2 regions of the Kocuria sp. LUK genome follow, and region 1 is predicted to be linked to the other one. Evidence: riboswitches for the same ligand, from Rfam matches in the RefSeq annotation. Region 1 holds a riboswitch; the other holds the start of a gene.

Region 1 (4,818 bases):
GCCGACCAGGGCGGCGCCCCACCGGGAGAGGCCGATGAACGAGCCCGCGGCCAGGCCGAGCCCGGCGCCGATGAGGAAGCCCAGGAGCACGCGCTGGGTCGAGATGCCCACATGGGTCCACAGGTCGCCGCTCGCCAGCAGCGCCGCCCCGGCCTCGAGCACGGCCAGGGGCGGGGGCAGCTGCACGGGGCTGAACACCCCGGCGGTGGACAGCACGTGCCACAGCACCAGCAGCACCGCGGGCAGCACCAGTCCCAGCCCGGCCCGCAGCAGCGGCCGGGTCCGCGCCGCGGCGGGGGCCGCGGGGGCGTCGTCGTCGGTCGCGGGGGAGGGGCCCTGCGGGGCGGCGAGGTCGCGGCTCACCGCTGCTGCTCCGCGGCCTCGATCGCCCCGGCCACACGGGAGGCGTCGGCGTCCTCGGCGAGGGAGGGCTCCACGATCGAGGCCAGCGCCTCGTCGATGCTCGCCTGGTCGGCCACGTCGTCGGAGGCCACGAAGATCGGCCCGACGCGCTCCAGCACGGCCAGCTGCTGCTCACCGGGGACGTGGTCGATGTCCAGGTGGGTGCGCCCGAGGACCGTCTCGGCCACGGGCAGCTCGATGCCGGCGGCCTCGGCGAGCAGCCGCGCCGTCTCCTCGGGGTGGGCCAGGGCCCAGTCGCGGGCGTAGGCGTAGACGTCCACCACGGTCTGCGCGGCCTCGGGCTGCTCCTCGAGGAAGTCCTCGCGGGCGTTGAGGAAGCCGTAGGTGTTGAGGTCGACGTCGCGGTGGAACAGCTGCGCGCCGTCCCGCTCCGCCGCGGCCATGATCGGGTCGAGCCCGGCCCACGCGTCGACCTGCCCGTTCTCGAGGGCGGCCCGGCCGTCGGCGTGCTGGAGGTTCTGGACGGTCACCTCGGCCGGGTCCACCCCGGCCCCCTCCAGGGCCTGGAGGAGGAAGAAGTACGGGTCGGTGCCCTTGGTCGCGGCCACGGTGCGGCCCGCGAGGTCCGCGACGTCGTCCACGCCCGTTCCCGGGGTCGTGACCAGCGCGGACCACTCGGGCTGGGAGTAGAGGTCGACGACCTTGATGGGCGAGCCGTTGCTGCGGGCCAGCAGGGCGGCGGAGCCGGCGGTGGAGCCGACGTCGACCGCGCCCGCGCGCAGGGCCTCGTTGGCCTTGTTGGACCCGGCCGACTGCACCCACTCGACCCCCGTGCCGTTCTCGGCGAGCGCGGCCTCGAGCCAGCCCTTCTCCTTGACCACCACGGACAGCGGGTTGTAGGTGGCCCAGTCGACGACGACGGTGTCCTCGCCGGCGGCCTGGGCGGCGGGCTCGCCGGAGCCCTCACCGGCCATGCAGCCGGTGAGGCCGAGGGTCAGGACCGCGGCGAGGGCGGGCAGCGTCAGGGCGGGGCGCTGGGGCATGGGAGGACCTTTCGTGCGGTGCGGTGCGGGCGGGCACGGAGCGGGCGCGGCGGCGCCCGTCCGCGCCCCGCGCGGGGACGGAAGTGCGGAGCGAGGAGGGGGCGGGCGCGCTCAGCGGCCGGGCGCGGAGTGGACGTCGACGCCCAGGTCGCCGAGCAGGCGGACGCGCAGCTCGGCGAGGACCTCGGAGCCGCGGTCGCGGGGGCGCTCGCCGGGGACCTCGAGGACGGTGCGCACCCCGGCCGGGGCGGCCGGGCCGGTGCGCCCGAGCACCAGCACGCGGTCGGCGAGCTGCAGGGCCTCGTCGACGTCGTGGGTGACGAGCAGGACGGTGGTGGGGCGGGCGGCGTGGATTGTCAGCAGCAGGTCCTGCATCCGCAGCCGGGTGAGGGCGTCGAGCGCGCCGAAGGGCTCGTCGAGCAGCAGCACGCCCGGGGTGCGGGCCAGGGCCCGGGCCAGGGAGGCGCGCTGGGCCATGCCCCCGGAGATCTCCCGGGGCCGGTGGCCGGCGTGGGCGGAGAGGCCCACCAGGCGGATCAGGTCGTCGACGACCGCGTCGCCCTCGCCCCGGGGCAGCCCGCGGGGCAGGCCCAGCCGGACGTTCTCGCGCACGGAGCGCCACGGCAGCAGCCGCGGCTCCTGGAACGCGACCGCGCAGCGCGGGTCGGTCCCGGCCACGGGCGTGCCGTCGATGAGCACGCGCCCGGCGGTGGCGGTGTCGAGGCCCGCGGCGGCGCGCAGCAGCGTGGACTTTCCGCAGCCGGAGGGGCCGAGGACCGCGACGACCTCGCCGGCGCGGGCCGTGAAGTCGACGTCGTGGAGCACGTGCTGGGCGGCGGCGCCGGTGCCGAACGCCTTCCCGACGTGCTCGAAGGCGACCGGGACGGCGGGGCCCGCGGTGGCGGCGGGCGCCGGGGCTCCGGCGCGGGACAGCAGCGAAGTGCTCATGATCAGCTCCATCGGTCCTGGCATTAGCACCTCGCACGGGGATCCCGTGCCGGTTGCTGCGACGTCGACGAGCCAGGTCTCTCAGCCGCTCCGGATGGTTACGGCGTCATTGAACGACGCAGGGGGCGCCCCGCGCAAATCGGGTCCGTCCCCGCCGGCCCCGCGGCGCACCTCGGAACGGCGCGCGCGGTACCACGGCCGGGTCCGTGTGACGCCGTGTGGCGGCGTGCGGGCCGGCGCCCGCCGCGGCGCGTCACGGTCTTGGCCCCGGCCGGGACCGCGGCCTTGTCTGGAGGCCCGCCCGCGCCGACGCACCGAGGAGCCCCGCCATGGCCGCAGCCGCCCCGCAGCCCACCACCGACGCCCTCCTGGAGCAGTTCCGTCCCGTCCTCGCGCAGATCGCGGCCGGGGCCGAGCAGCGGGAGGCCGAGCGCGTCCTGCCCTTCGAGCCCGTGGCCCGGCTCAACGAGCTGCGCTTCGGCGCGCTGCTGCTGCCGGCCGAGGCCGGCGGCCGCGGGGCCTCGTGGGCGCAGCTCACCCGGCTGCTCGTGGAGCTGGCGGCCGCGGACTCCAACGTGGCCCACGTCTACCGCTCCCACTTCGGCTTCGTGGCGAGCATCGACCGGGAGCCCGCCCAGCAGGCGCTGTGGTACCCGCGGGTCGCCGCGGGCGAGATCGTCGGCAACGCCGCGACCGAGCGCGGGCGGGCCGTCGTCGGCGCCGCGGAGACGACCCTGGTGCCGCGCCCGGACGGGAGCTGGTCGCTGACCGGGGAGAAGTTCTACAGCACGGGCTCGATCTTCGCCGACTGGATCCAGGTCACCGCCCAGGTGCCGGGGGAGGACCGGCGCTCCCACGCGTTCGTGCGCGCCGGCGCACCGGGCGTGGAGCTGCGCGACGACTGGGACGGCTTCGGCCAGCGCCTCACCGGCACGGGCACGTCCGTGTTCACGGACGTCGTGGTGCCCGCCGACCACGTCCGGTTCCGCGACGGCAGCGCGACCCAGGAGACCGCGGTGTTCCAGCTGGTGCTGCTGGCCGTGCAGGCCGGCATCGCCCAGGCCGCCGTCGAGCGCACCGGGGAGCTGGTCGCGGCCCGCACGCGCGGGTTCAGCACCGGTTCGGGCGTGCTGTTCCGGGAGGACCCCCTGATCCTGCAGCTGGTCGGGCAGCTCTCGGCCAAGGCCTTCGCCGCGCGGGCGACCGTGCTCGAGGCGGCCCGGGAGCTCGACGCCGCGCTCGGGCCCGTGGGCCGGGCGGCTCCCGACGAGGACCCCGTCGCGGTGACCGACCGCTGCGAGCTGGCGGTGCAGCAGGCCCAGGTCGTGGTGCCCCCGCTCGTCGAGGCCGTCACGGGCGGGATGTTCGACGTCCTGGGCGCCTCGGCCGTCTCCCGTTCCCGGCTGCTGGACCGGTACTGGCGCAACGCCCGCACGGTGGCCACCCACAACCCCACCGTCTTCAAGGCCCGGATCGTGGGCGACCACCGCGTCAACGGCACGCCCATGGCCGGGCTGACCGCCATCGGGGAGATCGCCGCGGCGGGCGCCTGAGGCCTCCCCCGGGGACCGGCCCGGGACGGCGGAGCGCACCCGCTGGTGGCCCCGGGCCGCCCGCGGACCGTTGCGCGCGCGGGGACGACGACGCGGCGGGCGCGCAACGACCCGGTCCGTGCATGGACCCGGTCCGCCCGCCCTGTCACCATGGACCCATGACGACCCGGAGCGGCCCGGTGCGGGCGGACCTGGTGCGGGAGAGCTGGGCGGCCTTCGGGGCCGCCCTGGACGGCCTCGGCGACGACGACTCCTGGGCGCCCACCGGCCGCACCGGCTGGGCGGTGCGCGACCTCGTCCACCACGGCCTCGAGGACGCCCGCCGGGCGCTGGTCGCCCTGCACACCCCCACCACGGCCCGGCCGGACCGCGACGCCGTGAGCTGGTGGGCCGAGCGCGAGCACGACCCCGTCCGGGACGCCGAGGACCGGCGCGCCGACCGCGTCGCGGCCGCGCTGGTGCGCGACTGGGAGCGGCTGCGCGAGCTGCACGCCGCGACCGTGCGGGCCGCCGCCCACGCCGCCGGGCACGCCGGCGCCGGCGCCGCGGTGCGCACCGCGGGCCACGTGCTGCGGGTCGAGGACCTCCTGAGCACCCTCGCCGTGGCCACGACCGTGCGCCACCTGGACCTCATCCGCCACCTCGACGGCACCCCCGGGCCCTCGGCGGACGGGCTCGCCGAGGTGCGCCGCGTGCTCACCGAGCTGTGGGGCCGGGAGCCGCTCGAGCACTGGAGCGACGAGCACTTCGCCCGCATCGGCACCGGCCGCGCCGAGCCCACCGACGAGGAGCGCGCCCTGCTGGGCGAGCGCGCCCGGGACCTGCCGCTGCTGCGCTGACCCGCCTTCCCGTCCCGGGCCCGCCGCCGCGGGACCCGCCGGGATCCTCGCCCGCCGGGGCCCGGAGGAGGA
Region 2 (4,818 bases), on a different contig from region 1:
GACTCGGACCCGCGCCAGGAGCTGAAGGTCGCCAAGACCACCGTGGTCGTCATCGGCATCGTCTCCATCCTGGGCGGCATCGGCGCCCAGGGGCAGAACGTCGCGTTCCTCGTGGCGCTCGCCTTCGCGGTGGCGGCCTCGGCCAACCTGCCGACGATCCTCTACTCCCTGTACTGGAAGGGCTTCACGACCCGCGGGGCCGTGTGGTCCATGTACGGCGGCCTGATCATCTCGGTGGGCCTGATCATCTTCTCCCCGGTGATGTCCGGCACGGAGACCTCGATGATCCCGGGCGCCGACTTCGCGTGGTTCCCGCTGCAGAACCCGGGCATCGTCTCGATCCCGGCGTCCTTCCTCCTCGGCTTCATCGGCTCCGTCACGGAGCGGCGCGTCGAGGACCCCGTCAAGCAGTCCGAGATGGAGGTGCGCTCCCTCACGGGCATCGGCGCCGAGAAGGCCGTCTCGCACTGACCCACCCGCTCCCACCTGGGACGACGCACAGCCCGCCCGGAACCCCGTTCCGGGCGGGCTGTGCCGTTGCACATCCGTGAAGGACAGGGCACTGACTTTCAGGTACTGTGGAGTCAGCGGCTCAGGGAGTTCACAGCTTCCGGGCCGGAGACCGCACAGGACCACGCAACACGAAGGGAAACTGACATGGGAATTCTCGGTTGGATCGTCCTCGGCCTGATCGCCGGCGCGCTCGCGAAGCTCATCATGCCGGGCAACCAGGGCGGCGGCATCATCGTCACCATCGTCCTCGGCATCGTCGGCGCCCTGCTGGGCGGCTTCCTCGGCTCGCTCATCGGCATCGGCAGCATCGACAGCTTCTGGGACCTGGGCACGTGGATCACCGCGATCGTCGGCGCCCTGATCGTCCTGTTCATCTGGGGAGCCGTCACCGGCCGCAAGCGCCACTGACACCCGCACCCGGATCCACGGGGCCCCGCACGCCGGCGACGGCGCGCGGGGCCCCGCCGTCGTCCCGGGCCCGGCGGCCGGACCCGACACCCGCCCCGGCGGGCGAGGGCCCCGGGGTGGGGAATACTGGGACCCATGACCTCCCCCGCCGCCCCCCGCACCCGCCCGACCCCCGAGCTGCAGGCCCTGGCCGCCGCGGGCCCGCGCCGGATCGCCGTGCTGGGCGCCACGGGCTCCATCGGCACGCAGGCGCTCGACGTCGTGCGCGCCGCCCGGGCCCTGGACGGGGGCGGCCCCTTCGAGGTCGTCGCCCTCGCGGCCGGGGCCGGGCGCCTCGAGCTGCTCGCCGAGCAGGCCGTCGAGACCCGCGCGCAGCTCGTGGCCACGAGCGGCACCGGCGAGGACGCCGACCGGCTCGCCGGCCTGATCGCCGAGCGCGCGGGCGCCGCGGGCGCGGGCTCCTGGCGCCCGGAGATCCTCCACGGCCCCGGCGCCGCCGCTGCGGCCGCCGCCCACCCGGGCGCCGATCTCGTGCTCAACGGCATCACCGGCTCGATCGGGCTGGCCCCCACGCTGGCGGCCCTGCGGGCCGGGCACCGGCTCGCCCTCGCCAACAAGGAGTCCCTCGTGGCCGGCGGGGCGCTCGTGCGGGAGGCGGCCGCGGCCACCGGCGACCCGGACGCGATCGTGCCCGTGGACTCCGAGCACTCCGCCCTCGCCCAGGCCCTGCGCGGGGGCACCGCCGCGGAGGTCGACCGGCTCGTGCTCACCGCCTCCGGCGGGCCGTTCCGCGGCCGCACCCGCGCCGAGCTCGAGGCCGTGACCCCGGAGGAGGCGCTGCGCCACCCCACCTGGGACATGGGCCCGATGGTCACCACGAACTCCGCGACCATGGTCAACAAGGCCCTCGAGGTGCTCGAGGCCCACCTGCTCTTCGACGTCCCGCTCGAGCGCATCGACGTGGTGGTCCACCCCCAGTCGGTCGTGCACTCGATGGTCCAGTTCGTCGACGGCTCCACCCTCGCCCAGGCCTCCCCGCCCGACATGCGCCTGCCCATCGCCCTGGGCCTCGCCTGGCCGCACCGCGTGCCGGGGGCGGCCCGGCCCTGCGACTGGACCCGCGCGGCCACCTGGACCTTCGAGCCGCTGGACGCCACGGCGTTCCCCGCCGTCGAGCTCATCAAGGCCGCGGGGGAGCGCGGGGGCACCTTCCCGGCCGTGTTCAACGCGGCCAACGAGGAGGCCGTCCACGCCTTCCACGCCCGGCGCATCGGCTTCCCCGGGATCGTCGACACCGTGCGCGCCGTGCTCGAGGACCACGACGAGGACGGGCCGCTCACGCTCGAGGCCGTGCTCGCCGCCGAGGAGCGGGCCCGCCGGCTCGCCCGCGCGCTCCTCTCCCGCTGAGGGCCGCACCGGTCCCGGCGACGGGGACCGGACCCGCCGTGCTAGTCTGTCGGCCGGATGACGAGTCCCAGCACCGAGCCCTGGCTTGCTGGGCGGCAACCCTCTCCCGTAGTGGGGTGCCCCAGGTGAACCATCCGGCCACGGCCGACGACGGCCGGCGGCAAGTACGGCTCGACGCCCGCCGCGCTCCGCACCGCGCGCCGATCGACCGTGGCCGCCGGACCCCGGCCCTGCTGACCTCCGCACATCACGGATCCACGGAAAGGCACCCCATGCGATCGCAGCGCCTCCCCCTCCTCGCCCTGGCCACGACCCTCGGCCTCACCCTCACCGCCTGCGGCGGCTCCGCCGAGGAGTCCTCCGGCGAGGGCGCCCTCGCCGACGGCAAGGTCACCATCGGGGTGGTCGGCACCGACCCCACCCACGACGCCCTCAAGCAGCTCGCCGAGGAGCAGGGGATCACCGTCGAGTACGTCGACTTCTCCGACTACAACCAGCCCAACCCGGCCACCGAGTCCGGCGACGTGGACATGACCTGGTTCCAGCACATCCCCTTCCTCGCCGACTACAACAACTCGGCGGGCGGGTCCATCACCCCGGTCGGCTCGACCTCCATCTACCCCCTGGGCCTGTACTCGAACCAGTACGACTCCGTGGAGCAGTTCCGGGAGGGCGACGAGATCGCCGTCCCCAACGACGCCGTGAACCTCTCCCGGGCGCTGATCGTGCTCGAGTCCGCCGGGCTGATCGAGCTCACGAGCGACACCCTCATCCCCACGGAGCTCGACGTCGACACCGAGGCCTCGAAGGTGCGCGTCACCCCGGTCTCCGCCGAGCAGACGGTGCTCTCCCTCGACTCGGTCGCCGGCTCCGTGATCAACAACGACTTCCTCTCCCGGGCCGACATCGACCCGAAGTCCGCCCTGGCCCAGGACGACCCCGAGGCGGAGGGCTCCCGCGCCTACGTCAACCTGTTCACCACGACCGAGGAGCTCGCCGACGACGAGACCCTGAAGCAGGTGGCCGGCCTCTACCACGAGCAGCCCGTGATCGACGCGGAGATGACGGAGACCAAGGGCACCGCCGTGCCGCTGCAGCTGGAGCAGGAGGAGCTGCGCGAGCTCACCGAGCGCTACCAGCAGGAGCTGAAGGACCAGCAGAAGTGAGCGCGGCCGAGCCCGGCCGGCCGGGCCCGCCCGGGCGCCCCGGTGAGGTGCTCGTGTCCTTCCGCGAGGTCTCCAAGGTCTTCCGCACCGGCAGCGGGCGCGCCGCCCGCGAGGTGCGCGCCGTCGACGACGTCACCCTCGACGTCCACCGCGGGGAGATCTTCGGGGTGATCGGCTACTCCGGCGCCGGCAAGTCCACCCTCGTGCGGCTGATCAACGGCCTCGAGCCCGTCACCAGCGGCTCCCTGACCGTGGCCGGCGTCGAGGTCGCCGGGCGCACCGAGACCGAGCTCGCCCCGGTGCGCCGGGACATCGGGATGATCTTCCAGCAGTTCAACCTCTTCACCTCCCGCACCGTGGCCGGCAACGTCGAGTACCCGCTCAAGCGCGCCGGCTGGGACAAGGAGCGGCGCCGGGAGCGGGTCGCGGAGCTGCTGGAGTTCGTGGGCCTGGCCTCGCGCGCCGGCAACTACCCCGAGCAGCTCTCCGGCGGGCAGAAGCAGCGCGTCGGCATCGCCCGCGCACTGGCCACGAGCCCCGAGCTGCTGCTCGCCGACGAGTCGACCTCGGCCCTGGACCCGGAGACCACCCAGGAGGTCCTCCAGCTGCTCCAGCGGGTCAACCGCGAGCTCGGCATCACGATCGTGATCATCACCCACGAGATGGACGTGGTGCGCACGATCGCCGACCGCGTGGCCGTGATGCAGGACGGCCGGGTCGTGGAGCACGGCCCCACCGTCGACATCTTCGCCCGCCCGCGCACCGAGACGGCCCGGCGCTTCGTGTCCTCGGTGATGCACACCGTCCCGGACGAGCGCGACCTCGAGCGGCTGCGCCGGGCCCACCGGGGCCGGCTCGTGATCGTCGACGTCGGCGACGGCATCGACATCGGCGGCCCGCTCTCCGACGGCGCCGCCCACGGGGTGCGCTTCACCATCGCCTACGGGGGGATCAGCGTGCTGCAGGAGCAGTCCTTCGGCTCGCTGACCCTCGAGCTGACCGGCCCGGACCCGGCCGTGCAGGACGTGGTCGAGCAGCTGGGCCGGGTCACCGAGGTGCGGGAGGTGGCGGCGTGACCAACGACTGGTCCCTGCTCGGGCCCCAGCTGCTGAGCGCGCTGGGGGAGACCCTCTACATGGTCGCCGCGACCCTGCTGCTGGCGGGGGTGCTCGGCCTGGTCGTCGGCGTCGGGCTCTACGTCACCCGCCGCGGCAACATCCTGGAGAACCGGGCGGTGCACTCGGCGATCAACGTCGTCGTGAACTTCGTGCGGCCCATCCCGTTCATCATCCTGCTCGCGGCCCTCGGGCCCCTCACGCAGAAC

What was found. Region 1 has a riboswitch for S-adenosylmethionine ahead of LQU92_RS09185 (ABC transporter ATP-binding protein). Riboswitches for the same ligand answer to the same signal wherever they lie in the genome.
Region 2: it holds a riboswitch for S-adenosylmethionine, as region 1 does, so the genes downstream of both, LQU92_RS07515 (MetQ/NlpA family ABC transporter substrate-binding protein) here and LQU92_RS09185 (ABC transporter ATP-binding protein) in region 1, are expected to answer to the same signal.

The regions. Positions count from the first base shown of each region.
Region 1 is NZ_JAJMZI010000004.1:265,653-270,470, forward strand. Features, by position in the region: gene LQU92_RS09175 (ABC transporter permease) at 1-363, opposite strand, end outside; gene LQU92_RS09180 (aliphatic sulfonate ABC transporter substrate-binding protein) at 360-1,406, opposite strand; gene LQU92_RS09185 (ABC transporter ATP-binding protein) at 1,518-2,354, opposite strand; SAM riboswitch class I at 2,360-2,455, opposite strand; gene LQU92_RS09190 (acyl-CoA dehydrogenase family protein) at 2,684-3,907, shown strand; gene LQU92_RS09195 (maleylpyruvate isomerase N-terminal domain-containing protein) at 4,066-4,746, shown strand.
Region 2 is NZ_JAJMZI010000003.1:429,566-434,383, forward strand. Features, by position in the region: gene LQU92_RS07500 (cation acetate symporter) at 1-471, shown strand, start outside; gene LQU92_RS07505 (GlsB/YeaQ/YmgE family stress response membrane protein) at 658-921, shown strand; gene dxr (1-deoxy-D-xylulose-5-phosphate reductoisomerase) at 1,057-2,328, shown strand; SAM riboswitch class IV at 2,385-2,501, shown strand; gene LQU92_RS07515 (MetQ/NlpA family ABC transporter substrate-binding protein) at 2,601-3,494, shown strand; gene LQU92_RS07520 (methionine ABC transporter ATP-binding protein) at 3,491-4,570, shown strand; gene LQU92_RS07525 (methionine ABC transporter permease) at 4,630-4,818, shown strand, end outside.